DNA from 4 places in the Brevibacterium sp. SMBL_HHYL_HB1 genome. Region 2 is predicted to be linked to each of the others. Evidence: riboswitches for the same ligand, from Rfam matches in the RefSeq annotation. Region 2 holds a riboswitch; each other region holds the start of a gene.
The links. Region 2 has a riboswitch for thiamine pyrophosphate ahead of IG171_RS11690 (ECF transporter S component). Riboswitches for the same ligand answer to the same signal wherever they lie in the genome.

Region 1 (7,175 bases), 600 kb from region 2:
TCCTGGTTCGGCACGCCGAGGTCGAGGGTCCGCCACGCGGGGGTGGTCTTCCCGTTCGTCGAATCGTGGAAGTCCAGCTGGAGCCCGGTCTTCGGGCATCCGGTGGCGAGCAGGCTGACCTCGCCCTGCTTCGTCTCGAAGGTCACGATCCCGGCCGCCTGGGTCTGCAGCTGCAGATCCTCCTGGGCGGTCTCGATCGTGAAGGTCTTGAACGGATCGAACCGGGTGAATCGGCCGAGGAAGACGAAGTCCGGATCCGGGTCGAAGGCCGGGACCTCAAAGAACTTGCCCAACAGGGGCGACTTGGAATCGCGCACGCGCACGCCGAGGCGGCCGCCGCGGTCGATGAGTTCGTAGAGGACGCTGCCGACGGTGAACCAGCTCAGCGATCCCCCCTCGGGCAGACGGGCGCTGAAACCGTTGTCCTCGACCCGGACCTGCGGGCGTGCGGGTGCGGTCTCCTGGTCGGCCCGGTCGCTGACGGTCGGCAGGGTCGAGGTGTCGCTGGGCACCGAGGGGCTGGTCGCCCGCGCCGCACTCGTCGACGGCGCCGTCACTCCGGTCGAGGCCGTCGTCGCATCCGTCTGGGACTCGCTCATGAGGTCGAAGGTCTCGGCGGCGGGGCCGGCCTTGATGCCGGGCTCGAGCGCGATGGTGACCCATCCGTCCTCGACGGTGAACGTGCCGGGGGCCTCGGGCCACGTCGACTCCTGGTCGAGCCAGTGCAGTCCGACGACGCTGAGCCAGCCGAAGGGTTTCGCCAGTGCCGAGTTCCGTGAATCGCGCCAGGTGTTCCACTCAGTCACGAACTGGTTCACGTCGAACACTCCTTGCTGTCGCTGTTGCGGCCACCGGGTCGCGGTCGCCGGGTCCCCGTCACCAGCGCGTACCACCGAATCCGATGCCGACGCGCCGTCTGGAACCAAACCCTCTGCCCTCCAAACTACCGCAAAGGATAGGCTGGGGAAATGAGCGATTCGCACCCGAGACCCGACCTGGCCGCCGAGACCGCGGCCGACCTCAGTGACTTCGTCAGCGCCTCCCCCAGCTCGTATCACGCCGTGGACACCGCGGCCACACGCCTGAAGCAGGCCGGCTTCTCCCGCCTCGACGAATCGACGTCGTGGGCCCTGTCGCCCGGGTCCGGTCACTACGTCGTCCGTGACGGAGCACTCATCGCCTGGATCAATCCCACCACCCCCGCCGAGGCGGTGCCCGGGTTCCGGGTGTTCGGATCCCACACGGACTCCCCCGCCTTCAAGCTCAAACCCGGTGCCGAGTACACCGCCGAGGGCATGCGCCAGGTCGGAGTCGAGATCTACGGCGGTCCGCTGCTGAATTCCTGGCTCGACCGGGAGCTGGCCTTCGCCGGTCGCCTCAGCCTCGCCGACGGCACCGTCGCGCTGGCCCGCACGGGACCGATCGCGCGGATCCCGCAGCTGGCGATCCACCTCGACCGCCAGGTCAACGACGGTCTGACCCTGGACAAGCAGCGTCACACCGCACCAGTGATCGGTCTGGCCGACCTCGCCGAGGCCGATATCGTCGAGCTGCTCGCCGCCTCCGCCGAGGTGGACCCCGAGACCGTCGTCGGACACGACGTCTACACCATCCCGGCCCAGGAGCCCAGCCGCTTCGGGGCGGCCGAGGAGTTCTTCGCCTCGCCGCGGCTGGACAACCTTCTGTCCGTCCACGCCGGCGTCACCGCGCTGACGAACCTCGACGCCGACGGGCTCGAGGCCATCGCACTCTTCGCCGCCTTCGACCACGAGGAGATCGGGTCGAATTCGCGCTCCGGTGCCTGCGGGCCCTTCCTCGCCGATGTCACCGAACGCATCATCGCCTCCCTGCTGCCGAACTCGACGCGCAGCGATTACCTGACCGCCCTCGCGTCCTCGGTGTGCGTGTCCTCGGACGCCGGGCATGCCGCCCACCCGAACTACCCGGAGCGGCATGACCCGCATGTCAGGCCCCGCCTCGGCGGCGGTCCCCTGCTCAAGCTCAACGCCCAGCAGCGCTACGCCACCGATGCGGTGGGCACGGCGGTGTGGTCGCGGGCCTGTGCGGCCGCCGGTGTCGAGTATCAGGACTTCGTGTCGAACAACGCGATGCCCTGCGGGTCGACGATCGGCCCGCTGACGGCTACACGACTGGGCATGACCACCGTCGATGTGGGCCCGGCCCTGTATTCGATGCACTCGGCCCGCGAGATGGTCGCGGTCTCCGACGTCGTCGCCCTCGGAGCCGCCGCGAAGACGTTCCTCCAGGGCGCTTGAGCGCCGCGGCGTCCAAAGCGCAGCGGCGTCGGGTGGCGTCTGGTGGTGCCGGGGTGGCGTCTGGTGGCGCCGGGGTGGCGTCGTTCGAGGCCTGGCGGCGCAGCGGCACCCTCATTCAACGCCTCGTTCAAGGCCAACAGCGTCGTTCAAGGCGTAGCGCCGCACCAACAACGTCGGTCAAGGCGGGCCGCACATATCGAACGGTGCACGATTCGACAACTGCGCTCCGCCTTGAACGAGGGACATGAAGCGCGCTAAGGCTTGAACGAGCCGCGTCGGGCGCGCTCCGCCTTGAACGAGCGACGCGGGACGAAGGTGTTCTCCCAAGCTGCTCAGAAGCCACAGCAGCAACGTCATTCAGAGCGCATTGAGTGCAACAACGACGTCGCTCGAGGCTCGGCGACGCAGCGGCTGCCTCACTCAACGCCTCGTTCAAGGCCAACAGCGTCGTTCAAGGCGTAGCGCCGCACCAACAACGTCGGTCAAGACGGGCCGCAAATATCGAACGGTGCACGATTCGACAACTGCGCTACGGCTTGAACGAGCCGCGTCGGAAGCGCTCCGGCTTGAACGAGCGACGCGAGGCGGGCAGATTGCGCGGGTTCGACGCCGCCTTTCGCATTCGCTTCATCGGCCGAATGCCTCAGCTGGTTTGTCTTCCCGCTGACCCCGTGATAGAAGTTGCACGACCCCACGGGAGCCCTCTGGAAGGGCTGAGATCGGACTGGATCGTCCGAGACCGTAGAACCTGATCCGGTTGATACCGGCGTAGGAAGTGAGGACTGCGGATGACTGCGTTCACCCCTGAAACACCAGCCCACACCACCTCCGGAGGCCCTGCCCACTCGGCCTCCGAGGCGACCGTCGAAACACCTGCCCGCTCGGCCTCCAAATCGACCGCAGAAACCCCCGCCGAGGTGGCCTCGGAATCCTCAGCCACTCCGAACAACCCGAACCCTTCGACCACTCCGAACGACCCGACCCCCTCGTCCACCCCGAACTCCCCGAACCCCTTCTCCACCGAGCAGTACGCGACGCATTCGCAGGCGTGGGTCGAAGACGCCGAGCACAACATCCGGGTGCCCGTCACCCGCATCGACCTCGACGATTCGAACTCGAAGCCGAACCAGCCCGTCCACGTCTACCGGACCGTCGGACCGGGAAGCGTCCCCGAGGAGGGACTGCCGGCCATGCGATTCCCCTGGATCGACGCCCGCCTCGACACGGAGACCTACGAAGCGCGCGGGCACCTCATCGCCGATGACGGGCGCGCCGCAGTCCGCCGGGGCGCACCCACCCAGCAGTGGCAGGGCCGCAAACCGGTTCCGCGCCGGGCCAAGTCCGGGCGCACGGTCACCCAGATGCACTACGCCCGGCAGGGCATCATCACCCCGGAGATGCGGTACGTGGCCCTGCGCGAGCAGTGCGACGTCGAACTCGTCCGTGCCGAGCTCGCCGCCGGGCGCGCGATCATCCCGAACAACATCAACCACCCCGAGTCGGAGCCGATGATCATCGGCAAGGCCTTCCTGGTCAAGATCAACGCGAACATCGGCAACTCCGCGGTCACCAGCTCCATCGCCGAGGAGGTGCAGAAGCTGCGTTGGGCCGCGAAGTGGGGTGCCGACACCCTCATGGACCTGTCGACCGGCAACGACATCCACACCACCCGCGAGTGGATCATCCGCAACTCCCCGATCCCCATCGGCACCGTCCCGATCTACCAGGCTCTGGAGAAGATCGACGGCGATGCGAACGCGCTGACCTGGGAGATCTATCGCGACACCGTCATCGAGCAGTGCGAGCAGGGCGTGGACTACATGACCGTCCATGCCGGTGTGCTCCTGCGCTACGTGCCGCTGACGGCCGACCGGGTCACCGGGATGGTCTCCCGCGGAGGATCCATCATGGCCGGCTGGTGCTTGGCCCACCACGAGGAGAACTTCCTCTACACCCACTTCGACGAACTCTGCGAGATCTTCGCCCGCTACGATGTCGCGTTCTCGCTCGGCGACGGGCTGCGCCCTGGATCCATCGCCGATGCCAATGACGCCGCCCAGTTCGCCGAACTCGACACCCTGGCCGAGCTGACCGAAAGGGCCTGGGCCCACGACGTCCAGGTCATGGTCGAAGGCCCGGGCCACATTCCGCTCCACCTCGTGCGCGAGAACGTCGAACGTCAGCAGGAGCTGTGCCACGGTGCTCCCTTCTACACCCTGGGTCCGCTGGTCACCGATATCGCACCCGGCTACGACCACATCACCTCGGCGATCGGGGCGACCGAGATCGCCCGCTACGGCACGGCCATGCTCTGCTACGTCACCCCGAAGGAGCACCTCGGCCTGCCCGACCTCGACGACGTCAAGACCGGGGTGATCACCTACAAGATCGCCGCGCATGCCGCCGACGTCGCGAAGGGACATCCCGGTGCGACGGCCCGCGATGATGCCCTGTCGAAGGCTCGCTTCGAATTCCGCTGGCGCGACCAGTTCGCGCTCGGCCTCGACCCGGAGACTGCCGAGGACTTCCACGATCAGACGCTGCCGGCGGAACCTGCGAAGACCGCGCACTTCTGCTCGATGTGCGGGCCGAAGTTCTGCTCCATGCGCATCTCCCAGGACATCCGCGACACCTACGGCAGCGCCGAGGCGCAGGCGGCACTGGCGGGAATGCAGGAGAAGAGTCGTGAGTTCCTCGCCTCAGGTGGACAGGTCTACCTGCCCGAGCCGACACTGGGCCCGCCCTCCCAGTGAGACGAACCCGTCCGCCCAATGAGGCGGCCACACCCACGCAGCGAGGTGGCCCCACGGCCTCGATCGGCGGGTAGGTTGTGGTCCATGAGCGAGCTCCAGCGCGCGTTCGACGCGCATCTGCACATCATCGACCCGAACCACCCGCTGATCGAGAACCACGGCTTCCTGCCCGATCCGTTCACCGTCGCCGACTACCGCGCCCGACTGCGCAGCCTGCCGCAGACCGGTGTCCAGGTCGTCGGCGGCGCGGTCGTCTCCGGGTCGTTCCAGGGCTTCGATCAGGGCTGCCTCATCGAGGCTCTGCGACAGCTCGGTCCCAACTATGTCGGCGTCACCCAGCTGCCCGCTGAGACCACCGATGACCAGATCCTGCGCCTCGACGAGGCGGGCGTGAAGGCTCTGCGCTTCAACATCGCACGCGGTGGCTCGGCCAGGCTCGACGCCCTCGACGGCTTCGCTCGCAGGGTCCACGACATCGCCGGCTGGCATGCCGAGCTCTACATCGACGCCCGCACCATCGATGACGACCTCGCCGATCGCATCGCCTCCCTGCCGGCCGTGAGCATCGACCACCTCGGCATGCACTCCGACGGCCTGCTCACCCTGCTGCGGCTGGTCGAACGCGGGGTGAAGGTCAAGGCGACCGGGTTCGGCCGGGTGGAGCTCGACCCCGCCGAAGCCATCCGCCGCATCGTCGACACCGACCCGAACGCGCTGATGGTGGGCACAGATCTGCCGTCGACGAGAGCCCGCAGGCCCTTCGCCGATGCCGACCTCGCTCTCATCCTCCAGGTACTCGACCCCGCCGAGGCGGACGCGGTGTTCTGGACCAACGCGGCGAACTTCTACGGCGTCGGCTCCGACCGGGGTCCCTCCGCCGCTTCTCCATCGAGTAGCATGCCCGGATGAGCTCCACACGAACAGATCTTGCCGCCCGCCTGCGCGACCTCGACGGGCGCAGCTACGGCAACTACAAGCAGATCACCGGCCGCTACCGGTTCGGTCCGGTCACGGTCTTCATCGACCGGGTCCAGGTCGACCCGTTCGCCTCACCGTCGAAGGTGCGGGTGCGCATCGACCGCGCCGAGGCGGGCTTCCCCACCGACATCACGACCGATGGCGCCGACCGCATCGCCGTCGCCGACTTCCTGCTGCGAACAGGCACCAAGGCCCTGGCCGACCTCGGGCAGCGCGCGATCATCCTCGGCCGGCCGGGTCAGGAGATCCTCGAACGCACGAACGTGCGCATCGACGACGACGGCTTCGAAGCGCGTCTGCTCGTCAACCTGCCGGCCAAGGGCCGGCGCATCCTGGGCCGTCAGGCCGCCGACATCCTCACCCGCAATGTGCCCGAACTCGCCCGGACGATGTTCCTCCACTCCGGCCTCGACGCCGAGGCCCTGCGTCAACACGTGCAGCTGCACCGGGATCAGCTGGAGCTGCGGTCCCGCCTCGGCGATGAGGGGCTGGTGGCCTTCGTCGGCAACGATGCGATCCTGCCGCGCCGCTCCGGCGACTCCGATCTGCCGATGGACTCCGCGGCGGTGCCGTTCCGCAGCCCGGACTCGCTCGAGACCACGTTCGTCCTGGCCAGCGGGCGCAGCGTCACCGGCATGGCGATCCCGCACGGGGTCACCGTCATCGTCGGCGGCGGCTACCACGGGAAGTCGACGATTCTGCGCGCGCTCGAACGCGGCGTCTACCCGCACATCGCCGGCGACGGACGCGAATGGGTGATCGCCGAGCCGACCGCGAGCTCCATCCGCGCCGAGGACGGGCGCGCGGTGACCGGCGATGACATCTCACCGTTCATCACCAATCTGCCGACCGGCACCGACACGAGATTCTTCACCACGACGAATGCCAGCGGGTCGACCTCTCAGGCAGCCAACCTCGTCGAGGCCCTCGAGACCGGGGCGCGCACGCTGCTCATCGATGAGGACACCTCGGCGACGAACTTCATGATCCGCGACGATCGGATGCGTGCGCTCATCCCCGCCGAGCGCGAGCCGATCACGCCGTTCGTCTCCCGTGTGCGCCCGCTGCTGACCGAGCGCGGGGTCTCCACGGTCCTCGTCGCCGGTGGTTCGAGTGCCTTCTTCGAGGTCGCCGATCTCGTCATCGCCCTCGACGCCTATGTGCCCGC
Region 2 (7,175 bases):
GTCGCCGAGGTCTTCGCATGAAGCACTGCTGGCGGACTCACCGGGAAGCCGACAGGAGGGCCATCGCAGCGGAGGCTGGGTGATGGACACTGATGTTCGGCCGTCGCAACTACGAGGCGTTCGCTGCCGTCTGGCGCGACTCCGATGACCACGCCGCGTACGCGGATCTGCCGAAATACGTGGTGTCGACGACCCTCGGCGAGGACGGACTGTACGACGGCTGGGGCCAGACTGCGATCCTGCGCTCCAGCGACGAGGTGGCCGAGCTCAAGCGCGGCGAAGGCGGCGGCATCTTCCTCCACGGCAGTGCCGAACTCGCCCGAAGGCTCTCCGATGCCCGCCTCATCGACCGGTACAACCTGCTGGTCTTCCCGGTGCTCCTGGGCGCAGGCAAGAGCCTGTCCAGCCGGGGCGACAACGATATGCGGCGGCTGCGAGAGTCAGACAGCTGCTCGAACGGGGTGACGAAGCTCGTCCACGAGGTCGCATCCTGAGCGTCTACGAGGTCGCATCCTGAGCGGGATCGAGCGCGATCACCTCGTGTCGAACAAGGCGCTCGACGAACATCTCGACGTCTTCGGCAGCCGGGGCCTGCCACCGGCACCCGTCGAGCCAGAACCGGCCCGACGACGGCCGCGGACAGCACCACTGGTGCATCTCCTAGGATGAGAGCTATGAGCTTCGATCACCGGTGGAACCAGGTACGCAGGGCCAATCCCGAGCATTCGGCCAACTACGCGCAGATGTGGCGCAAACGCGCCGCCGCGGGCCACGACATCGGGGGAGAGGCCCGCTTCGTCAATGCGATGGCCCCGCGCGAGGCCCGCATCCTCGATGCCGGCTGCGGGACCGGCCGAGCCGGGGGGCTGCTCCTGAGCGAAGGACACACCGTCTTCGGCGTCGACCTCGACGAATTCCTCATCTCCGTCGCCGAGGAGGACTTCCCGGCAGGTCAATGGCACACCGGTGACCTCGCCGACTTCGATTTCGCCGCGGCGGGGATCACCGAGATCGATGTGGCCTTCTGCGCCGGCAATGTGCTCGCCTTCTTGGACCCGGCATCACGCCGACAGACGCTGGGCAACATCAAATCGGCCCTCAAACACGGTGGTCGCCTCGTGTCCGGTTTCGGTGCCGGTCGCGGCTACGACTTCGACGACTTCGCCGAGGACATCAAGGCCACCGGAATGTTCATCGACCTCAAGTTCTCCACCTGGGAACTCCACCCCTTCGAGGCCGACAGCGACTTCCTCGTCCTCATCGCCGAGAGGCTCTGAGGACCACGATGGGCCAGGCGGCTTCGGGGCCGGTCGAAACCTGGTCCGTCGCGAACTAAGCTGACACCGAGCCCATCCGATAACCGACGATCCACCCGAGATCCGACTGAGGAGAATCCATCATGATCTTCATCGTTGTGAAGTACGACGTGAAGCCCGACAGCGTCGACGAGTTCCCCGAGGCGGTGCGCGCCTTCACCGAGGCGACCCGCGCAGAACCCGGGAACCTCTTCTTCGAATGGTCGAAGAGCCTGGAGAACCCGAACGAGTACGTCCTCGTCGAGGCATTCACCGACGAAGGCGCGGAACCGCACGTCAAGAGCGATCACTTCGCCGCCGGACTCGAAGCCATGCGTCCGCACCTGGCCTCGACGCCGAAGATCATCTCGCGCAAGATCGACGGCGAGGGCTGGGACGAGATGGGCGAACTGAAGATCGACTGACCCGCACAGCCGCACCCTCACCAGGGCCCCTGGAGCTCCTCCAGGGGCCCTTTCGACATCGACAGCCGGTCCGGGTCGGAATAGACTCCTCCCCATGGCGACCAGAGCAGCGAATGTGCAGGCGATCGAGACGGCCCTCGGCGAACCCTGGTCGACCATCCGCGCTCGCCTCGAGGCCGCGGGCGGGACCTCGGCGAGCCACAAGGAACTCGCCGAGGCCCTCGGCCCGCAGTTCGACGGCATCGTCGACAGACACGAATGGTGGGTCCAGGGCGCGGTCGTCGCCTACGAACAGGAGATCGGCAGGAGGGTGCCCGGTCAGCGCGCCGACGGCACCTTCGACGTCGCCGTCTCACGCACTCTCACCGGTGACCGGGACGAGGTGATCGCCGGTTTCGCCGAACTCATCGACGACCGTCCACCGCAGGGTCTCAGCCCGGACGCGGGCGTGGAACTGACGGACCGGCCGCGTCGGTCGCGGACCCAGAAGCGCTCCTTCTGGCGCGCGGGCCTCGAAGACGGGACGAGATTCGAAGCCGCCGCCGAGGCGAAGCCCGCTGACCGCACCCTGCTCGTCCTCACCGTCTCCAGGCTGCCCGACGTCGCAGCGGTCGAGGAATGGAGAGCGCACCTCAAGGACCTCATCGGTCAGGTGAGCCCGATCGATTCCGATCGCCCCGCCTGAGCCGACCGCTCAACCGGCGATGATCGGATTCCAGGTGCCCAGCACGTGGGCGGCGACGATGGCGAGCACACACACGACCAGGGCCGAGACCACTGCGGCGACGTCCCGGACTGCGAACGTCGAACGCCTGCGCCACGTGCGTCCGGGACGACCGAAGGCACGGCCCTCCATCGCCATCGCCAGTGTCGTCGCCCGCCTGATCGAGACCACGAGCAGAACGAAGACAGCGCTGAACAGACTCCTCGTGCGCCGAGCGAGCGAACCGCCGGCCATCCCTCTGGCCCGCCTGGCCATCGCCAGCACCTGCCACTCGCTGACCAGCAGGCCCAGCAGCCGACCGGCGGCGAGCACGGAGACGACCACGACCTCCGGCAGCCGCAGATGCTGGATGAGGGCATCGGAGAGATCGCGCGGATCGATCGTCGAGGCCAGCACGATGAGCGGTATCGCCAAGGCGATAGCGCGCACGAAGATCGCCGCGGCCGCGCTCAGCGATCCCGTGGTCATGAGGACGGGACCGACGTCGATGACGACCGTTCCGGTCTTCTCCGCAAGTATCGCCGTGCCCCATGCCGCCAGCAGGGCCCCGGCCGGCAGGAACCACAGTCGTTTGAGGGCTGCGGTGAGGTCGAGGCCTGTGGCAGGCAGTCCGAGAAGGCAGAACAGGAGCACCACACCGGCGGAGACGACGTCGATGCTCAGCAGCGCCCCGACCATGAGGATGAGGGCCATGGCGATCTTCGTCAGCGGATTGCACCTGACCACCGCCGTGGTGCGCACCACGGGAATGAGCTGACCGGGATCCTCGACGCCGACTTCGGCGGAGGAGCGCCTGCGTGCGAGCTGCTCACTCACCGCGACCACCCGCCGGTGCCTGCGCCGATGCGGGGGTCGAGAACGCGCCGAGATCGACCCGTCTGGCCCCGATCGCATCGAGGAAGGCACGGTCGTGACTGACGGCGACGACCGCCGAGCCGCGGCCCAGCGCGTCGAGGAACAGCTCGACCAGCCCGGCCCAGGTCAGGGCGTCCTGACCGAAGGTCGGCTCATCGACGATGAGGACCTGCGGTCGGGGAGCGAGCATAGCCGCCACCGACAGGCGACGCTTCTCTCCGCCGGACAGGCTCTGCGGGTGCGCCCCGGCCAGGTCATTCAAACCGAGCACATCGAGCAGCTGCCCGACGCGGTCGTTGACCTCGGCCCTGGACCACCCGGCCAGGTGCGGGCCCAGTCTCAGCTCGGCGGCCACTTCGGCGGTGAGGAACTGATGGGCCGGTTCCTGGAAGACCATGCCGATGCGCGGTGCCAGCAGCGCCGAGGGCCAGGCGAAGGGCCGGACCTGCCTGGTCTTTCCCCGCAGCGCCGGTTCGGCAGTCACCTGACCCGCGAACTCGGGCAGCAGGCCGGCCAGCGTCAGAGCGGTCGTGGACTTGCCGGCTCCATTGGGGCCGACGATCCCCACGGCCTGTCCGGCCCGGACGGTGAGGTCGATGCCGGCGGCCGCCGGTGCCTTCGCACGCGGACGGGACACCGCCAGGCTCTCGGCCCGCAGCAGCACCTCGCCCTCTTCGTCGTCGGTTCCCGAGCCCGGAGCCGCCTCGGCGGTGGGGTGGGCCCGCTCTTCGGCCGGCGCGTTGGGACCGGTCGGCACCCAGATGCCGCAGCCGATGAGCGCGGCCGTCAGTCCCGGGTCTGAGAAGACGCTCTGCGGCGACCCCTCGGCGACCAGACCCTCACGTCCGAGCACGATGACGCGGTCGACGTGGTCGAGCCACAGGCCGACCCGGTGCTCGACGACGACCATGGTCGCCGAGTTAGCCGCCTGGACGGAGAGAACGGCGTCCCTGATCCCGCCGGCCGAGTCCGCGTCGATATTCGCCGTGGGTTCGTCGAGGATGATCACCTGCGGAGACATCGCATGGATCCCGGCCAGGGCCAGGCGCTGCTTCTGTCCTCCGGACAGGGCCGCCGTCGGATGGTCGAGCCGCAGATCGAGACCGAGCGCGGCCAGCGATTCGCGGATCTGGGAGTCGATGGTCTCGGCGGGCAGGCCGAGGTTCTCCATTCCGAAGGCGACGTCGTCGCCGACCCGGGAGAAGATCACCTGCGATTCGGGGTCCTGCAGGACCAATCCGGTCTCACCTCGGTGCGGGTCCGGGCCGGTGTCGCCGACGAGCAGCTCACCGTTTGGGGTGCCGGACTCCTCGGGCAGGACACCGGCCAGCGCGTGCAGCAGCGTGGATTTGCCCGCTCCGGATGGGCCGAGCAGGAGGACCTTCTGCCCGGCGGGGATGTCGAGATCGAGCGGACCGACGGCCGGCTCATCGCGGTCGGCGTGGGTCCATGAATACCCGCGCGCCGTGATCGGCAGGCCCATCAGCGCAGACGACCGGAGGCGAACGAACTCAGCGCCCCGGTCCTCGCGATCGCACGGTAGGCGTACCAGGCCCCGATGCCGGAGAGGACGAGACCGGACACGATCGCACACACCGCGTAGATCGCCTGGTAGCCGAACTGCCATTCGGCGTTGTACATGATGTTCTCGCTCACGGCCATGAAGGCTGCGGCCAGCATGCCCGAGGCCGCAGTGATCCAGAGCGTGAACCGCTTGTACCCGAAGGCTGCGAAGACGAGTTCGGCACCGAGGCCCTGGAGCAGCCCGGACAGCAGCACGGTGGCGCCGAAGTGGGAACCGAGGACCGCCTCGACGACAGCAGCGATGAGTTCGCACAGGAGCGCGGCACCGGGTTTGCGGATGATCGCACCGGCCAGGGGCCCGGCGAGGACCCACAGGCCCGCGATGAGGCCGATCGAGGGTGGGAAGGCCTGGAACGCGAGTTCGAGGACCTTCCAGCTCAGCGCCAGCACCCAGAACACGAGCCCGACGGCGATGCCGAGCACGGCGGTGGTGACGTAGTCGACGACGCGCCACTTCTTCGTCTTCGGCGCCAGGGTGTGGGCCGGCGCGGTCGACGGCGTGGAATTCGGCGTGGTGGTTTTCGGCATTGTGCCTCCTCGGATCAAGGAGGGGTAGAAGAGTCTCGACTTCCTTCGGCGGTACTGACCGCATCAGGTTCGAGGGTCTGCAGCTTCACCTGCACTCTCAGCGCCCCTGACGGCGCTCCCCTGTCGTAGCCACCACTGTACCCCAGGCGACGGGGATTGCCAGGCGGCGGCAGGTGATGGCAGGGCGGCGGCACGATCGGTCGATTCCGTTGTCAGAAATTCACCTGTCGTTTCGTCGTGGGTCGTCTCTCGACAGGCGAGCTTTAATTACCCAGCAGTAGGAATGGTCGGGTGAAAACTCAACATCTCAACAGATCATTCAGCTTCGCATCGGTTCTGGCGCTGGTGACCGGGCTGGTCGCCGCGCCCATTCCCGCCCAGGCCGACGTGACGGAGGAGTCCGCGATCAGCGATCCCGTCCTTCAGGTCGGCGGCGATGAGACCTCTCGCAACCTGTCGTGGATGAGTGAGAGCTCCGGCGGGGGAGAGATTCGGTGGGCGAAGGCCTCAGAGGTCGACGATGGGCAGCTGCCCGCCGATGCGCAGAGTGCAGAGACCACCGACTCCGGGCTCGCCATCGATCTCAGACGCCACTACAACCATGCGGCCATGACCGGGTTGGAACCCGACACCGAGTACGCCTATCGAGTCGGCAGCGAAGAGGACGGCTATACGTCGGTTGAGAACTTCGTCACCGGCCCCAGCGGCGGCGACAGCGAATTCCTCGTCTTCGGCGATCCTCAGATCGGCTCCGGCGGAGGGCGTCCGGACGACGCCGCCGGCTGGGAGCGAACCCTGAACTCGGCATTGGCCACAGCACAGGATCCGCGCTTCTTCTATTCCATGGGCGATCAGGTCAACATCGCGAACAGCCAGAGCCAGTACGAGCAGTACCTCGCTCCCGATGCGACCAGGACGGTCCCCCAAGCGACGACCATCGGCAACCACGATGTGGCTTCGAAGTCCTATGAGCAGCACTTCAACCGCCCGAACGTCAGCCGGGACCACGGCGGAGGAGGTGCGATCACCTCAGGAGGAGACTACTGGTTCATCGACTCAGGCGTCCTGTTCATCAACATCAACTCGAACGAACTCGATACCGACGAGCATGCTGAGTTCATCGATGAGGTCGTCGCCGAGCACGGTGACGAGGCACGGTGGAAGGTCCTCGGATTCCATCACTCGATCTATTCGACCGCAACCCACAACGATGACGCCGATGTGAGGAGGCTGCGGAAGGCCATTCCTCCGGTGGCCGCCCGAAACGACATCGATCTCGTCGTCTCCGGCCACGATCACATCTACAATCGAACGTTCCTCATGGACGCCGAGGGCGAGCCGGTCGACGGGTCCGACGCCGGAATCGCTCAGGAGAAGGAGCCGGGGCAGACGATGTATCTCACACTGACCTCATCCTCGGGTTCGAAGTTCTACGATCATGTTCCGGGTCTCGAATGGGAGGCAAAGAGCGTCCACAACGACGTTCCGGCCTTCACGCGAGTGCGCGTCACCGACGGATCTCTGCGGGCGACGACCTACGAAGTGCCGACCGGGACCGACGGTCAGGTCACGGCCCAAGCCGCGTCCGAGGAGATCGACGACGTCGAGATCAGCCGCGCCTCGGACGAAGCTCCGGAACCGGACGACGACGCCGATGCCGACGGTGCTGGTGCTGGGGCTGATACTGACGGTGCTGGTGCTGGGGCTGACGCTGACGGTGCCGGTGGTGGGGCCGATGCCGCCGGCGGCGAATCCGATTCGGGC
Region 3 (7,175 bases), 620 kb from region 2:
CAGCGGCGACTCTGGGGGCGCTGGTCGGCGACCTCGCCGCCCATCTCGTCGGTCGCAGCGGCCGCCGTCGGCTGCACCGCTGGAGTGCCCTTCCCCGGTGGCAGCGTCTGTTCGCCTCGGCCCAGGAGATGTGCGCGCGTCGAGGCGGGTCCATGCTCATCGTCGGACGCTTCGTTCCCGGCGGACGCACCGCCACAACCATCGGCTCGGGCATGCTGGGGTTCCGGATCCGCGACTTCCTCCTCTTCGATGGAATCGGCAGCCTCGCCTGGGCCGTGTACTCCACCGGGATCGGCCTCCTGGGCGGAAAGCTCTTCGAGGGCCAGCCGGTGCTGGGTGTGCTCACGGGAATCGGCGTCGCCCTGGCCGTGAGCGCCGTCATCGAGATCCTGCGTCGGATCATCGCCGCCCGCTCATCCGGACCAGCGGACACGCTGGACGAGGCGGATTCGACACACACCCCCGCCGACGTGACACGATGAAGTGGATGTCTCAAACACATGTGTGGTATGTCAGCTACGGTTCGAACATGGCGCGCGATCGACTCGCCTGCTACCTTCAGGGCGGCCGACCACCAGGGGCTCATGTCAGTTATCCGGGTGCCAGGAACCCCGCGGCGCCTCGCGCCGAGGCCTGCGTCGAACTGCCCGGAACGATCTACTTCGCCGGAGCATCGAAGGTGTGGGGCGGCGGGATGGCCTTCTACGACCATCACGCTGCCGGACCCACTCCGGCCAAGGCCTATCTCATCACCGCCGAACAGTTCGCCGATGTCGCGGCCCAGGAGATGAACCGCCCGCCCGAGGCGGACAGTCCGCTGGAGGACCTCGTGTTCGATCTGCCCGTCGGCGCCTCGCACTCGGTGGGACCGGGAGGCTATGAGACGCTCCTCGTCCTCGATGACATCGACGGCGTGCCCATGGTCACATTCACCGCACCCCACGGTTCGGCCGACATCGAGCACACCCAGCCGACGGAACCGTATCTGGCGATGCTGCGCACCGGCAGTGCCGAGGTCAGGGACGCCGCTGGGCTTCCCCGGTCCGCAGCTGCACGAGTGTGAGGTCGAGCAGCGGAGTGCTCACCCCCAGAACGGCGGCCTTGAGCGCCAGATCGCCGAGGATGTGCTCGGTTTCGCTCGGCAGCCCGGCCGTGACGTCCCGGTAGAGCGACGAGGTGAATGCTGAGCCGGCCTCGGTGAGCATCGACACGGTCATCGCATGAGACCGCTCGGACACCGGATGGTCGGCCGCGGTCGCCACTGCCTCGAGCTCGGCGATGATCCGCAGCACATGGTCGCGTCCCCCGGCGTCCATGATCGCGCCCACCGGGCCTCTGAACAGGCAGGTGACCACTCCGGCGGCGGCGATGAAGATCCACTTCTCCCACAGGCCGCCGACGACGTCGTCGATGACCTGCAAGCGGAATCCGGGCACATCGAGGGCCGTGGCGACGGCGTCCGGAACCTCGTCATCGCCGAGTCCGCCGATGGTCATCACGGCCAGGTCGGTCAGCTGGTGCACCGCGCCGTCCTCGACGGTGCCGACGATCTTGACGAATCCGCCGAGAGTCTGACCGGGATAGTCGGCCTGCAGCCGGTCGATCTGGGCCATGCCGTTGAGGAAGGGAATGATCCGCGTATCGGGGCCGACCGCGGGGCGGATGTCGGCGAGCACTGAGTCGAGACCGCCCGCCTTGACGGCGATGATGACGATGTCGAAGGTCCGCGGGCTCGTCACGAGTTCGTCCGCGGTGACCACATCGACGAAGTTCGTCCGGTCCGCGTCCGGGGCCACGAAGCGCAGCCCGCCGGTCCGGACCGCCTCCGCCCGGGCCTGCCGCAGCAGGAACGTCACCCTCCGGCCGGCCTCGACGAGGTAGGAGCCGAAGGCCCCGCCGGTGGCCCCGGCACCGGCGATGAGGATCGTCGGTTCGCTGTCTGCGCTGCCTGTCATCCCAGTTCCTCCTTCAGGTCCCGTGCGGCCGCGGCGGGATCGTCTGCCGAGGTTATCGCACGCACTACCACGGCGCGTTTCGCGCCCGCTTCCCGGATCTCGTCGAGGCGGGGGCCGGCCGCGATCCCGCCGATGGCGAACCAGGGTTTGCCCGCCTCGGCGGCCACTTCGGTCAGCAGCTGGGTGCCCACGGCCCGCCGGCCGGGTTTCGTCGGAGTCTGCCACACCGGGCCGACGCAGAAGTAGTCGATCTCGCCGTCGGCTTCGGCGGCGAGCGCCTGGTCCCGCGAATGGGTGGAGCGGCCGAGGATCACATCGTCTCCGAGCACGGCCCGGGCCTGAGCGCTGGTGAGGTCCCCCTGGCCGACGTGGAAGACGTCGGCGCCGGTCAGGAGGGCGACATCGGCCCGGTCGTTGACGGAGAACAGCTTCCCGTGCCGCTGGGCTGCATCCTTGAGCACCTCGAGGGCCGCGATCTCGGCACGGGCCTCGAGGGTCTTGTCGCGCAGTTGGATGATGTCGACGCCGCCGGCGTAGGCGGCGTCGAGGAACTCGGCAAGATCGCCCTGAGCGCTCCTGGCATCGGTGCACAGGTAGAGGCTCGCCCGGGCCAGCCGGGCCTGCCGCGAAGCTCGCAGCGATTCGGACACATCGGTGTGCGGTGGAATATCCGTGGTCATGGTCATAGAGTAGAGGAAGTTCGCGGGAGCCTCCGAACGAGGCTGAGAGGGCATAAGAGCCGACCGCCAGACCTGATGCGGATCATGCCGCCGGAGGGAGAATCCATGCACGTCATCGTCGTCGGGGCCGGAATCATCGGCCTGACGACGGCCTGGTACCTGCGCCGCCTCGTTGCCGGTGTCACCGTCATCGATCCCGCCCCCGCCAGGGGTGCCTCCCATGCGGCGGCGGGCATGCTCGCCCCCGCCGCCGAGGTCGTCTGGGGCCAGACGTCGCTGTACCCCCTGCTGCGGACCGCGGCCGAGATGCACCCGGAATTCGCCGCCGAGGTGGCCGGTGCCGCCGATGCCGAACTCGGACTCACGGACACCGGGACCTTGGTGTGTGCCGGTGACCGTGCCGATCTGCAGGCGCTGCGCGAGCTGCGGGATGCTCAGACGGGTGCCGGGTTCTCCACCGAACTCATCACCGGAACCCGGGCCCGAGAGCTGGAACCGTCCCTGTCACCGTCGGTCGCCGGTGCCGTGCGCATCCCCGAGGACCAGTCCATCGACCCCCGGAGGGTGACCTCGGCCCTGCTGTCGGTCTTCGCCTCCGAACTGATCAGTCAGCACGTGAGTGGGCTGGTGCGCGAGGGCGGTGCCACCGTCGGTGTGGAGCTGGCGGACGGTCGGCGGATGAGCGCCGATCAGGTCGTCCTGGCCGCCGGAAGCGCTGCGAACACCATCGCCGGGGCACCGCAGCTGCCGGTGCGTGAAGTGTGGGGAGACGTCCTGCGTCTGCGTGCTCCTGCCGAGCGCACTCCCCTGCTGCGCGGCACCGTCAGGGGTCTGGTCAACGGCCGTTCCGTCTACGTCGTGGCCCGACCCGATGGTCAGCTCGTGCTCGGGGCCAGTTCCCGTGAGGACGGTCGATCGGGCACCGATGCCGGGGCGGTTCACCGGCTGCTCAGCGATGGTCAGCGACTCGTTCCCGGCATCCTCGACTGTGAGATCACCGAGATCACCACCCGGGCCCGCCCCGGCTCTCCCGATGATCTGCCCCTGGTCGGTCGGATCGATGACGGCTGCGTCGTCAGCACCGGCTATTTCCGGCACGGCATCCTGCTGGCCCCGCTCGGCGGACGTGTGGGTGCCGAAATCGCGATCGGCCGCCGCCCCGACTGGCTGCCCCCGGGCGCGCTCGACTCCGTCTCGCCTCAGCGCTTCGAGACTCCCGCCGACCTTCCTGTTCTGTCGACCACCTGATTCCACCACGACCATGATGAGGAGCACTCCATGACCGAAACCGCACATGCACCCACCATCGTCCTCAACGGAAAGACCCATGAGCTCGGCGGGGCCACCTCGGCGCTCGACCTCGTCGCCGAGGTCACCGGACGTCAGCTGCGCGAGGACGGCGCCCCGGCCGACGGCGGCCGTCTGGGCATCGCCGTCGCCGTCGACGGCGAAGTCATCCGCCGGAGCCACTGGTCCGAATTCGCCCTGGCCGACGGTCACACCGTCGACATCGTCACCGCCGTGCAGGGAGGCTGAGATGACCTGGACGATCGACGGTGCGGACCTGGACTCCCGGCTGGTCATGGGCACCGGAGGGGCGAGCTCGCTGAGCATCCTCGAGACGGCCCTGCGGACCTCGGGCACCGAACTGACGACCGTGGCGATGCGACGCTTCGACTCCGAATCACGCGATTCCGTGTTCGCCATGCTGGAGCGCCTGGGCATCCGCGTGCTGCCGAACACCGCCGGATGCTATACGGCCCGTGATGCCGTGCTCACCGCCCGGCTGGCTCGGGAAGCACTCGAAACGAACTGGGTGAAGCTCGAGGTCATCGCCGACGAGGACACTCTGCTGCCCGATCCGGTCGAACTGTTCAGGGCCGCAGAGGAACTCGTGCTCGACGGATTCACGGTCTTCGCCTACACCAACGATGATCCGGCACTGGCGAAACGGCTCGAGGACGCCGGGGTGGCGGCGGTGATGCCGGCCGGAGCCCCGATCGGCAGCGGGCTGGGCATCCTCAATCCGCACAACATCGAAACCATCGTCTCCCGCGCCCAGGTGCCGATCATCCTCGACGCCGGTGTCGGCACCGCCTCCGATGCTGCCCTGGCGATGGAGCTCGGATGCACCGCGGTGCTGCTGGCCTCGGCGGTCACCCGTGCCCATGATGCGCAGGCGATGGCCCGGGCGATGGCCCTGGCCGTCGAATCCGGGCATCTGGCGGCCGGAGCCGGCCGGATCCCGAAACGGCCCCTGGCGCTGGCGTCGTCGACGTTCGACGGAATGGTCGCGGCCCGATGACCGAGGTGTCCGCCCCCAGGGTTCCGGTCGTCAATCCCGGACCGCTGGTCGACCCCGTTGATGCACTGGACCGAGACGAACTGGACCGCTACTCCCGGCATTTGAGCCTGCCGGGGTTCGGAGTCGAGGGGCAGAAGCGGCTGCGGGCCGCCTCCGTGCTGGTCATCGGGGCCGGAGGCCTCGGTGCGCCGGTGCTCAATTATCTCGCGGCCGCCGGAATCGGGTCGATCACGATCATCGACGACGATGCGGTCGAGACCTCGAACCTGCAGCGCCAGGTCATCCATCGCCGCGTCGATGTCGGGCGGCAGAAGGTCGACTCGGCCGCCGCAGCTGTGCACCGGCTCGACCCCGACCTGAACGTGACCACGATCGAGGACCGGTTGAGTCCGGACAATGCGCTCGAGCTCTTCGCCGACCACGATGTCGTCCTCGACGGGGCGGACAACTTCGCCACCAGATACCTGTCCAATGATGCCGCCGAGCTCACCGGCACTCCCTTGGTGTGGGGCACGATCTTCCGTTTCGCCGGACAGGTCAGCACCTTCGCCCCCGGCCACGGACCGATGCTGCGCGACCTGTTCCCCGATATCCCCGATCCCGATTCGGTGCCCAACTGCGCCGAAGGCGGTGTGCTCGGAGTGCTGTGCGGAACCGTCGGCTCGGCCATGGCCACCGAGGCGATCAAGCTCATCTGCGGCATCGGCACCCCGTTCATCGGCCGCCTGCTGCGCTATGACGCTCTGGACGGTGAATACTCGACGCTGCGGTTCTCCCCCGACCCCGATCGCCCCGCCGTCACCGATCTGACCGAGGTGGCCGCGGCCTGCGCCGCCTCAGCGCCCGGGGCGGCGACCGGGTCGGATGCCGGGGTCGAGGAGATCGACCCTGTCGGACTGGCCGGACTCGATCCGGCCCCGGCGCTCATCGACGTCCGTGAGGATTGGGAGCGGGAACTGTCGTCGATCCCCGGATCCCTGCACCTGCCCTTGGCCAGCATCCGCGAACACGGGTGGCCCGCCGTCGTCGGACTGTTTCGCCGGGCGTCTGAGCACACGGCCGACGACATCGTCATTCACTGTCAGTCCGGAGTCCGCTCGGCCGAGGCGGTCGGGCTGCTCAGTCGCGCCGCCCCGCCCGGAGTGCGCCTGCGCTCCCTGGCCGGAGGCATCACCGCCTGGTCCGTTCAGGACTGAAGCAGTCGGGCCGTGAGGCCGCGTTCTCCGGCTCGCATCACGGCCGTGTGCATGAGACCCGACAGGGGCCGCAGCATCCTGATCGGCAGGCGCGTGCTCGTCACGCACCACAGCGAATCGATCTCCGTGGCCCGCTCATGGTGTTGACTCAGCGTCCAGATGCCCTGACCGCGCAGGTCGCCGTGGGCGCTGAAGCTGATCATGTGCGGAGCCCGGACCTGTTCGGCTTCGATGATGAAGCGCAGCCCCGTGCCGATGGGTGTGCGCACGAGCAGTCGGGCGCGGCTTCCCGGCGCCACCCGGTCATCGACGGGTTCGGCTTCCGACAGCCCCGGCCACCACTGCGGCCACTGCTCGACTCGTTCGAGTATCGCCCAGACGGCATCGGCGTCGGCGGCGGCCGACCATCGGTCTTCGAAGTGGAACGGCGGTGATTCTCCCGGTCGCGGGGACACATGCTGGTGGCTCATGATACGACGGTAGTGTGAAAGACGTGAGTGAGGAAAGCAGTGCCAGCAGCCGTCGGCCCTCCCCGCTGGGTGGCCGCAGACCGACCAAAGACGATCTCGCCGCATTCGCCACGGATGATCCGAACGCGATCGACGATATTCTGCCCGCCGATTCCTCCGGGCTGAGGATGCTCATCGTCGGGATCAATCCCGGCCTGTGGACGGCCGCGGTCAATGCCCCGTTCGCCCGACCCGGGAACCGGTTCTGGCCTTCACTGCATCAGGCGGGGCTGACCGACCATCAGGTCGATGCCTCCTGCGGTCTGGACCCCGCCGATGAGCAGCAGCTGCTGCGTCGGGGCATCGGGCTGACCAACCTCATCGGCCGAGCCACCGTCCGAGCCGATGAGCTCTCGCGTCAGGAGCTGCGTGATGGGGCGGCGCATCTGGTCGAGCGTTTGGCCGATCTCCGGCCGCGGGCGGTGGCCATCGCCGGCATCACCTCGTTCCGGATCGGCTACCGGCAGCCCAAGGCCCAGTTCGGCCGGCAGGACACTTCACTGATCGAGGGCTGGCCACCCGAGGTGGCC
Region 4 (7,175 bases), 2.0 Mb from region 2:
ATCGCTCGGGGCAGCGGAGAGGAGCGGCCGGAGAGGCGGTGAAGACTTTTGGGCCGAAACAGTTGACACCGAGGGCCGATCGGCGAATCATATTCACCAGTCTGACAACGTTGTCAGAATGAGTGAAAGGTTCACAATGAGGCACAAGCCCAAGTCCCACAGGAAGCTGGCCCTCTTCGGTGCCTCGGTCGCCATCGGCGCTCTCGCGCTCAGCGGCTGCGGCAATCAGAAGGGACAGGGAAACGCGGAAGCCGACAGCGGTTCTTCAGGCGACGGAGACGTCACCATCGCGCTGCTCCTTCCCGAGTCGAAGACCACCCGATACGAGTCCCTCGACAAACCGAACTTCGAGAAGTACGTCGCCGAGGCCAACCCCGATGCGAAGGTCGAATACCGCAACGCGAACCAGGACGCGACCCAGCAGCAACAGCAGTTCGAAGCGGCCGTGACCGAGGGCGTCGACGCCATCGTCCTCGACCCCGTCGACGCTTCCGCCGTGTCCTCGGCGCTGTCGAAGGCGCAGGCGAAGAAGATCCCGGTCATCTCCTACGACCGCTTCTTCGAAGGCGCCGACTACTACACCTCGTTCGACAACAAGAAGATCGGCAACCTGCAGGGCCAGGCCGTGCTCGACGGGCTCGAAGACGAAGGCACCGACCCGACGTCGGGCCCGGTGTGGATGGTCAACGGTGATCCGAAGGACCCCAACGCCGCGGACTTCAAGGCCGGCGCCGAGGAGACCCTCGAGGACGCCGGCGTCGACATCGCCGCCAGCCACGACACCCTCGACTGGAACCCCGACGACGCCCGCCAGTGGGTCGAGGGTCAGCTGCAGGGCGACGGTGAGGAGCCGATCGCGATCTACGCAGCCAACGACGGCACCGCCGGCGGTGTCATCGCCGCTGTGAACAAGGCCAAGGTCGACACCGTCATCACCGGTCAGGACGCCGAGGTCGACGGCCTGCAGAACATCCTCAAGGGGGATCAGTACGCGACCATCTACAAGTCGATCCCGCCGCAGGCCGAATTCGCCGCCAACGCCGCTGTCGCGCTGGCCGCCGGTGAGGACGTCGACGGCGGAACCACCTACAAGGACACTCCGACCGACTTCGTCGAGGCCGAGGTCGTCACGAAGGACTCCGTCAAGGACATCGTCGGCGACCAGATCAAGGCCGAAGACATCTGCACCGGCAGTGTGAAGGAGCTCTGCGACGACGCAGGAGTGAAGTGACCGACCTCGTCGTCGGCGGCCATCCGGTCGCCGACGCTCGGGCCGAAACGATCGTGACGAGTAGGAACAGATGACATCTGAGACACCCGAACCGGCGCCCGCTGCATCGCGGGCGCCGGGAGGCGACAGCGAACCCGTGCTCGAACTGCGCGGCATCAACAAACGGTTCGGGGCCGTCCAGGCCCTGACCGACATCCATCTCACCGTCGGCCGCGGCGAAGTCGTCGGCCTCGTCGGCGACAACGGCGCCGGCAAGTCGACCCTGATCAAGGTCATCGCCGGAGTCCACGCCGCCGATGAGGGCGATCTGGTCATCAACGGCGCGCGACAGAGGTTCTCCTCGCCCAAGGACGCGCAGAAGGCCGGAGTGGCCACCGTGTTCCAGGACCTGGCCCTGTGCGAGAACCTCGACGTCGTGGCCAACCTGTTCCTCGGGCATGAGAAGACCCGCGGACCGGTGCTCGATGAGGTGGCCATGGAGGCGAAGTCCTGGGAGCTGCTGCGCAGCCTGTCGGCGAAGATCCCGAGCGTGCGAGTGCCGATCGCGGCCCTGTCCGGCGGTCAGCGCCAGACCGTCGCGATCGCCCGGTCGCTGCTGGGCGAACCGTCTCTGGTCATGCTCGATGAGCCGACCGCCGCACTCGGAGTGGCGCAGACGGCCGAGGTGCTCAACCTCATCGAAAGGCTCAAGGAGCGGGATCTGGGAGTGCTGCTCGTCAGCCACAATATGGCCGATGTGCAGGCCGTCGCCGATCGCGTCCACGTGCTGCGGCTGGGCAAGGACGCCGGCGACTTCCCCGGCGACGAACGCACCGATGTGCTCGTCGCCGCCATCACCGGTGCCAGTGACAATGTCGTGACCCAGAGGGCCGCACGCAGGGGTGAGCGCCGATGACCCGCAACTCCTTCATCACCGATGAGCGGATCTCCAGCGAGGGACTGATCGGCACGTTCGTCCGCCGGGTCAAGGAGGGCCAGCTCGGGTCGTTCCCGGTCATCCTCGCGCTCGTCGTCATCGTCATCGTGTTCCAAACCGCCGACAGCAATTTCATCTCCCCGGCCAATCTCGTCAACCTCTCCACCCAGGTCGCGTTCCTCGCGATCCTCGCTCTGGGCATCAACCTCATCCTGCTCCTGGGCGAGATCGATCTGTCCCTGGCGCAGCTGGGCGGGCTGGCGGCCTCGCTGCTCGGGGTGCTCGTGGTCAGGCAGGGCGTGCCGCCGCTGATCGCGCTGGTCATCATGCTGCTGCTCGGCCTCGTCGTCGGAGCCGTGCAGGGATGGTTCTTCGCCGTCGTCGGCATCCCGGCGTTCGTCGTGACCCTGGCCGGACTGCTCGCGTTCACCGGCCTGACATTGACGACTCTGGGCACGCAGAAGAACCTGTCGATGTCGGAAACCTTCGCCTTCGACTTCGCCAGCTACTACTTCCCAGCCATCTGGGCGTATGTCTTCGGAGCGATCGCGATCACCGGCTTCGGGGCGGGCATCATCTACTCGAAGCTGCGCCGGCACCGTGAGGGACTGAGCGCACCGAGCTGGACCTCGGCCATCGTGCGCATCGTGCTGCTGGCCGCGATCGTCTTCGGATTCCTCATCCTCGTCAACCAGGACTTCGGCCTGGCGATGCCCTTCTTCCTCATGATGGTCATCGCGATCGTCATCGACCTGGTGCTGCGCAAGACCCGCTACGGCCGCTCGATCTACGCCGTCGGCGGCAAGGTCGAGGCCGCCAGGCGGGCCGGCATCCGCGTCACCTGGGTGCGCATCAGCGTGTTCATGACCGCCGGGGTGCTCGCCGCCCTGTTCGGGTTCATCAAGACCGGTGTGACGACGAATGCGGGATCGACCCTGGTCAGCACCCAGGATCTGCTCAACGCGATCGCGGCGGCCGTCATCGGCGGAACCTCCCTGTTCGGCGGGCGCGGTTCGGCCTGGGCCGCGGTCCTCGGCGCACTCGTCGTCGGCGCGATCAACAACGGTCTCTATCTCATCGGCTTCAACTCCGACGCGCAGCAGATCATCACCGCGCTCGTTCTGCTCACCGCCGTCGTCGTCGATGCGCTCAGCCGCCGCGGCCACAGGTACGTCGGCCGGGGGTAGCGGACAGGCCGCCACGTGCGGACTCGCCCCGTACCTGTGGGGCTGATACAGTCGAAGCCAATGACATGGGGTGCCTCATGACGATCCGCGGCAACGGGGAGCGCAGAGGCTGAGAGAACACCCATCGAACCTGATCTGGGCCATACTAGCGAAGGGATCGTCATGGTTGACTTCGACCTGCGTTCTGCCAACGCACGACTGCGTGCGGGACATCCAATCATCCAATGCATCACGAACACCGTCGTGCAGCAATTCAGCGCGAACGTGCTCCTGGCCGTCGGTGCCTCCCCGGCGATGCTCGACCATGAGGCCGACGCCGGGCAGTTCGCCGGCATCGCCAACGGCGTGCTCATCAACTTCGGCACCGCCTCGAACCACCAGCTGCTCGCCGCCGATGCCGCCATCGACGTCGCCGCTGCCGCCGGCAAGCCCTGGGTCCTCGACCCGGTCAGCGTCGGCGCGGTCGACTTCCGCACCTCCCGCATCCGCCGCGCCGCCGCCGACCGACCGACCGCGATCCGCGGCAACGCCTCGGAGATCGCGGCTCTGGCCGGAGTCGGCCTCGGCGGACGGGGAGTCGACTCCACCGATGAGGTGGACGCCGTTCTGCCCGCAGCCGTCCAGCTGGCGCGCACGACCGGTGCGATCGTCGCGGTCTCCGGGCCCAGAGATGCCGTCGTCGCCCACATCGACGGGACCGACCATGTGGCCCATATCGACGGCGGGCACGAATTCATGCCGCTGGTCATCGGCACCGGCTGCTCCCTCGGCGCCGTCACCGTCGCCTACCTGGCCGGCGCGGGCAAGGGCACTGCCGGACCCGACTCCGATGTGTCGGTGCCCGCGGCCGCGGCGTCGGCAGATCCGGGCGCGACCGCCTCGGCGCGGTTCGAAGCCGTCGTCGCCGCCCACGCGCATTTCGCCGTCGCCGGAGAACTCGCCGCCGCCGGGGCGCAGGGACCGGGCAGCTATTCGGTCAGCTTCCTCGACGCACTCCACGCCGTCACCGGTGACCAGCTGGCCCAGGCCCGGGTCAGCCACCGAACGCTGACCGCGGACGAAGGCGTGCAGGCATGACCGCCGGCTCCCGCTTCGCCGGCATCGACACCCGCCTCTACCTCGTCACCGACTCCGCCCAATGCGAAGCGGCCGGCCGCAGCGTCGCCGAGACCGTGGCCGAAGCCGTTGCCGGGGGAGTGGGCATCGTCCAGGTCCGCGACAAGGACATCGACGACGCCGCCTTCTACTCACTGACCCGTCAGGTCATCGCCGCCATCGACACCGCCACGGCCGGCACCGACCGCCACGTTCCCCTCGTCCTCAACGACCGCGTCGAGGTGGCCCGCCGCCTCATCGACGAAGGCGAGAGTGTGCACATCCACGTCGGCCAATCGGACACCTCGGTCGGTGACGTCCGCGCCGCACTCGGCCCCGAACCGCTCATCGGCCTGTCCGCGGCCGACAGTGCCGAATTCGCCGCCGCCCGCAACACCGGCGTCGTCGATCTGATCGGCATCGGACCCGTCTTCGACACCAAGACGAAGGCCGACGCCCCCGACGGCATCGGCCCCGACCGCCTCGGCAAACTCGCCGCCGAAGCGGGAATCCCGGCCGTCGCGATCGGCGGGATCAGCATCGACCGGGCGCCCGAGCTGCGCGGGCGCGGGCTGCTCGGCATCTGCGTGGTCTCGGCGATCTGTGCGGCCGAGGATCCGAAGGCCGCGGCCCGGCAGCTGCTCGCCGCCTTCACCGGAGGTCAGGAGTGAGCACACGCCCGCCCATCACCCTGTCCATCGCCGGCACCGACCCCAGCGGCGGAGCCGGAATCCACGCCGACCTCAAGACCTTCACCGCCCGAGGAACCCTCGGCACGACCGTCATCACGGCCCTCGTGGCGCAGAACACGCACGGAGTGTCGCGGGTCTACCCGATCGACGTCGATTTCGTGGCCGACCAGTTCGACTCCGTGCTCGATGACATGCCCGTCGACGCCTCGAAGTCCGGGATGCTCGGCACGCGCCGACTCGTCGAACTCGTCGCCGCCCGTGCCGCGACCGGCAGGCTCGGCTTCTTCACCGTCGACCCGGTGATGATCGCGACCTCCGGCCACCGCCTCCTCGAAGCCGATGCCGTCGACGCGGTCCGCACCCACCTGCTGCCGGCCGCCGACCTCATCACCCCGAACCTGCCCGAGGCGGCTCTGCTGCTCGGTGACGACGAACCGGAAGCGCAGACGCCGGAGCAGATGCGCGACCAGGCCCGCCGCCTGCTCGACCGGGGTCCTGGCGCCGTTCTGCTCAAGGGCGGGCACGGCACCCATGGAGACGTCACCGACATCCTCGCCACCCGTGACGGACAGATGAGCGAATTCACCCACCCGCGGGTGGACACGCCGAACACGCACGGGACCGGATGCACCCTGTCCGCGGCGATCACCGCCGAGGTGGCCGCGCTCGGTCGGCAAAGCGCAGGCGCGGCGGGGGCGAACGGCCAGGCCGCGGCCAGGTCCGCGGCAGATGCCGACCTCCTCGGCGAGGCCGTCAGCAATGCACTGGACTTCCTGGCCAGAGCCCTGGTCTCGGCAGCCGACTGGCAGGTCAGCCTCGAGCCCGACGGCGCCCACGGCCCCGTCGACCACCAGGTCGACATCGTGCGCGGCCAGCCTGCCTGAACCCGCGCGAACCGACCCGCTCACGACCCGAGTGCACTGATTCCCGTCCGCGGCCCACGCCGGCCTCGCGTCCGGGCTCGGGCCCGATGCTGGCTCGGACCCGGACCATTGCGCCCCGCCACGAGTCTCAACCACACGAATCCCGACCACACGAAGCCCAATCACACGAGTACGAAGGAGTTCCCATGACCGTCAACTTCGCCGCCGGCCCGCAGACCACCCAGCTGTGGGAGCGCGTCCGCCCGATCGTCGCACAGATCGAAGACCTGCCGTTCCTCGCCCAGCTCGCCGACGGCAGCCTCGACGTCACGGCGTTCACGAACTACATCATCCAGGACGGCATCTACCTGAACGGCTACGCGAAGGCGATGTCCTTCCTCGCCGCGAAGACCGTCGACCGGGACGAGTCGCGCTTCTGGGCCGGTTCCGCCGCCGAGGCGATCACGGTCGAGGAGGGCATGCACGAAGAGCTGCTCGCCGATTCGCGTCTGGCGGCCGCGTATTCCGAGCTCAGCGGCGGTTCCACGGCCTCGCCGACCACGCTCGGCTATGTGTCCTTCCTCGTCGCCACGGCCGCCAGCCGCTCCTACGGTGAAGGCGTGGCCGGAGTGCTGCCGTGCTTCTGGGTCTACGCCCACATGGGCAAGGTGCTCATCGACCAGGCCGGGCAGATGGCCGCTGACCACCCGTATCGGACCTGGGTGCAGACCTATGACTCACCGGAGTTCGACGAATCGACCCGCCGCGCGGTCGTCATCCTCGAACAGGAGCTCGAGAAGGCCCCGGAGGAAGAAGCCGCGCGCATGCGTGCGGCGTTCGAACAGGCCTGTGTCTACGAACTCCACTTCTGGGCCTCGGCACATGCGATGCAGAACTGGGACGCCTCCGTGTTCCTGCCGCAGGGCGCTGCGAGCGTCTGAGGGAAGCTGCTGAGACCGTCGCTGCCACGACGGCGCTGAACCGGATCGCCGCCGCTGCGCCGAGGCCGGCCCGCTGTGCTGGGTCACCTCGGCGGGCGGAGCCGGCGGACGAGGTTGATCAGGGCCGCGGCGGTGATGATGAGGAAGACACCCGTGGGAAGGAACGTCATCCCCGTCGCCCCGCGCCCTTCGCGCATGACCATCACAAGCACCGACGTCAGCAGCAGCGCCAAGGCGCCACCGGTGAAGC

Region 1: linked by a shared signal. The riboswitch ahead of thiC (phosphomethylpyrimidine synthase ThiC) and the one ahead of IG171_RS11690 (ECF transporter S component) in region 2 are both predicted to bind thiamine pyrophosphate.
Region 3: linked by a shared signal. The riboswitch ahead of thiO (glycine oxidase ThiO) and the one ahead of IG171_RS11690 (ECF transporter S component) in region 2 are both predicted to bind thiamine pyrophosphate.
Region 4: linked by a shared signal. The riboswitch ahead of IG171_RS02270 (hydroxyethylthiazole kinase) and the one ahead of IG171_RS11690 (ECF transporter S component) in region 2 are both predicted to bind thiamine pyrophosphate.

Annotation. Positions count from the first base shown of each region.
Region 1 is NZ_CP062936.1:3,115,793-3,122,967, forward strand. Features, by position in the region: gene IG171_RS14395 (DUF1684 domain-containing protein) at 1-818, opposite strand, end outside; gene IG171_RS14400 (M18 family aminopeptidase) at 969-2,276, shown strand; TPP riboswitch at 2,961-3,069, shown strand; gene thiC (phosphomethylpyrimidine synthase ThiC) at 3,065-5,029, shown strand; gene IG171_RS14410 (amidohydrolase family protein) at 5,114-5,938, shown strand; gene IG171_RS14415 (ABC-ATPase domain-containing protein) at 5,935-7,175, shown strand, end outside.
Region 2 is NZ_CP062936.1:2,513,713-2,520,887, reverse strand. Features, by position in the region: gene IG171_RS11725 (LysR family transcriptional regulator) at 1-21, shown strand, start outside; gene IG171_RS11720 (dihydrofolate reductase family protein) at 93-494, shown strand; gene IG171_RS11715 (class I SAM-dependent methyltransferase) at 675-1,277, shown strand; gene IG171_RS11710 (putative quinol monooxygenase) at 1,400-1,720, shown strand; gene IG171_RS11705 (hypothetical protein) at 1,815-2,405, shown strand; gene IG171_RS11700 (energy-coupling factor transporter transmembrane component T) at 2,415-3,260, opposite strand; gene IG171_RS11695 (ABC transporter ATP-binding protein) at 3,253-4,782, opposite strand; gene IG171_RS11690 (ECF transporter S component) at 4,782-5,411, opposite strand; TPP riboswitch at 5,435-5,543, opposite strand; gene IG171_RS11685 (FN3 domain-containing metallophosphoesterase family protein) at 5,703-7,175, shown strand, end outside.
Region 3 is NZ_CP062936.1:1,896,808-1,903,982, forward strand. Features, by position in the region: gene IG171_RS08795 (DedA family protein) at 1-482, shown strand, start outside; gene IG171_RS08800 (histone deacetylase) at 488-1,063, shown strand; gene IG171_RS08805 (2-dehydropantoate 2-reductase) at 1,017-1,955, opposite strand; gene thiE (thiamine phosphate synthase) at 1,952-2,635, opposite strand; TPP riboswitch at 2,648-2,751, shown strand; gene thiO (glycine oxidase ThiO) at 2,741-3,883, shown strand; gene thiS (sulfur carrier protein ThiS) at 3,914-4,171, shown strand; gene IG171_RS08825 (thiazole synthase) at 4,173-4,940, shown strand; gene moeB (molybdopterin-synthase adenylyltransferase MoeB) at 4,937-6,136, shown strand; gene IG171_RS08835 (SRPBCC family protein) at 6,127-6,606, opposite strand; gene IG171_RS08840 (mismatch-specific DNA-glycosylase) at 6,630-7,175, shown strand, end outside.
Region 4 is NZ_CP062936.1:479,440-486,614, forward strand. Features, by position in the region: gene IG171_RS02250 (LacI family DNA-binding transcriptional regulator) at 1-42, shown strand, start outside; gene IG171_RS02255 (substrate-binding domain-containing protein) at 137-1,231, shown strand; gene IG171_RS02260 (ATP-binding cassette domain-containing protein) at 1,302-2,126, shown strand; gene IG171_RS02265 (ABC transporter permease) at 2,123-3,334, shown strand; TPP riboswitch at 3,391-3,509, shown strand; gene IG171_RS02270 (hydroxyethylthiazole kinase) at 3,497-4,411, shown strand; gene thiE (thiamine phosphate synthase) at 4,408-5,100, shown strand; gene thiD (bifunctional hydroxymethylpyrimidine kinase/phosphomethylpyrimidine kinase) at 5,097-6,005, shown strand; gene IG171_RS02285 (TenA family protein) at 6,191-6,925, shown strand; gene IG171_RS02290 (DUF1648 domain-containing protein) at 7,009-7,175, opposite strand, start outside.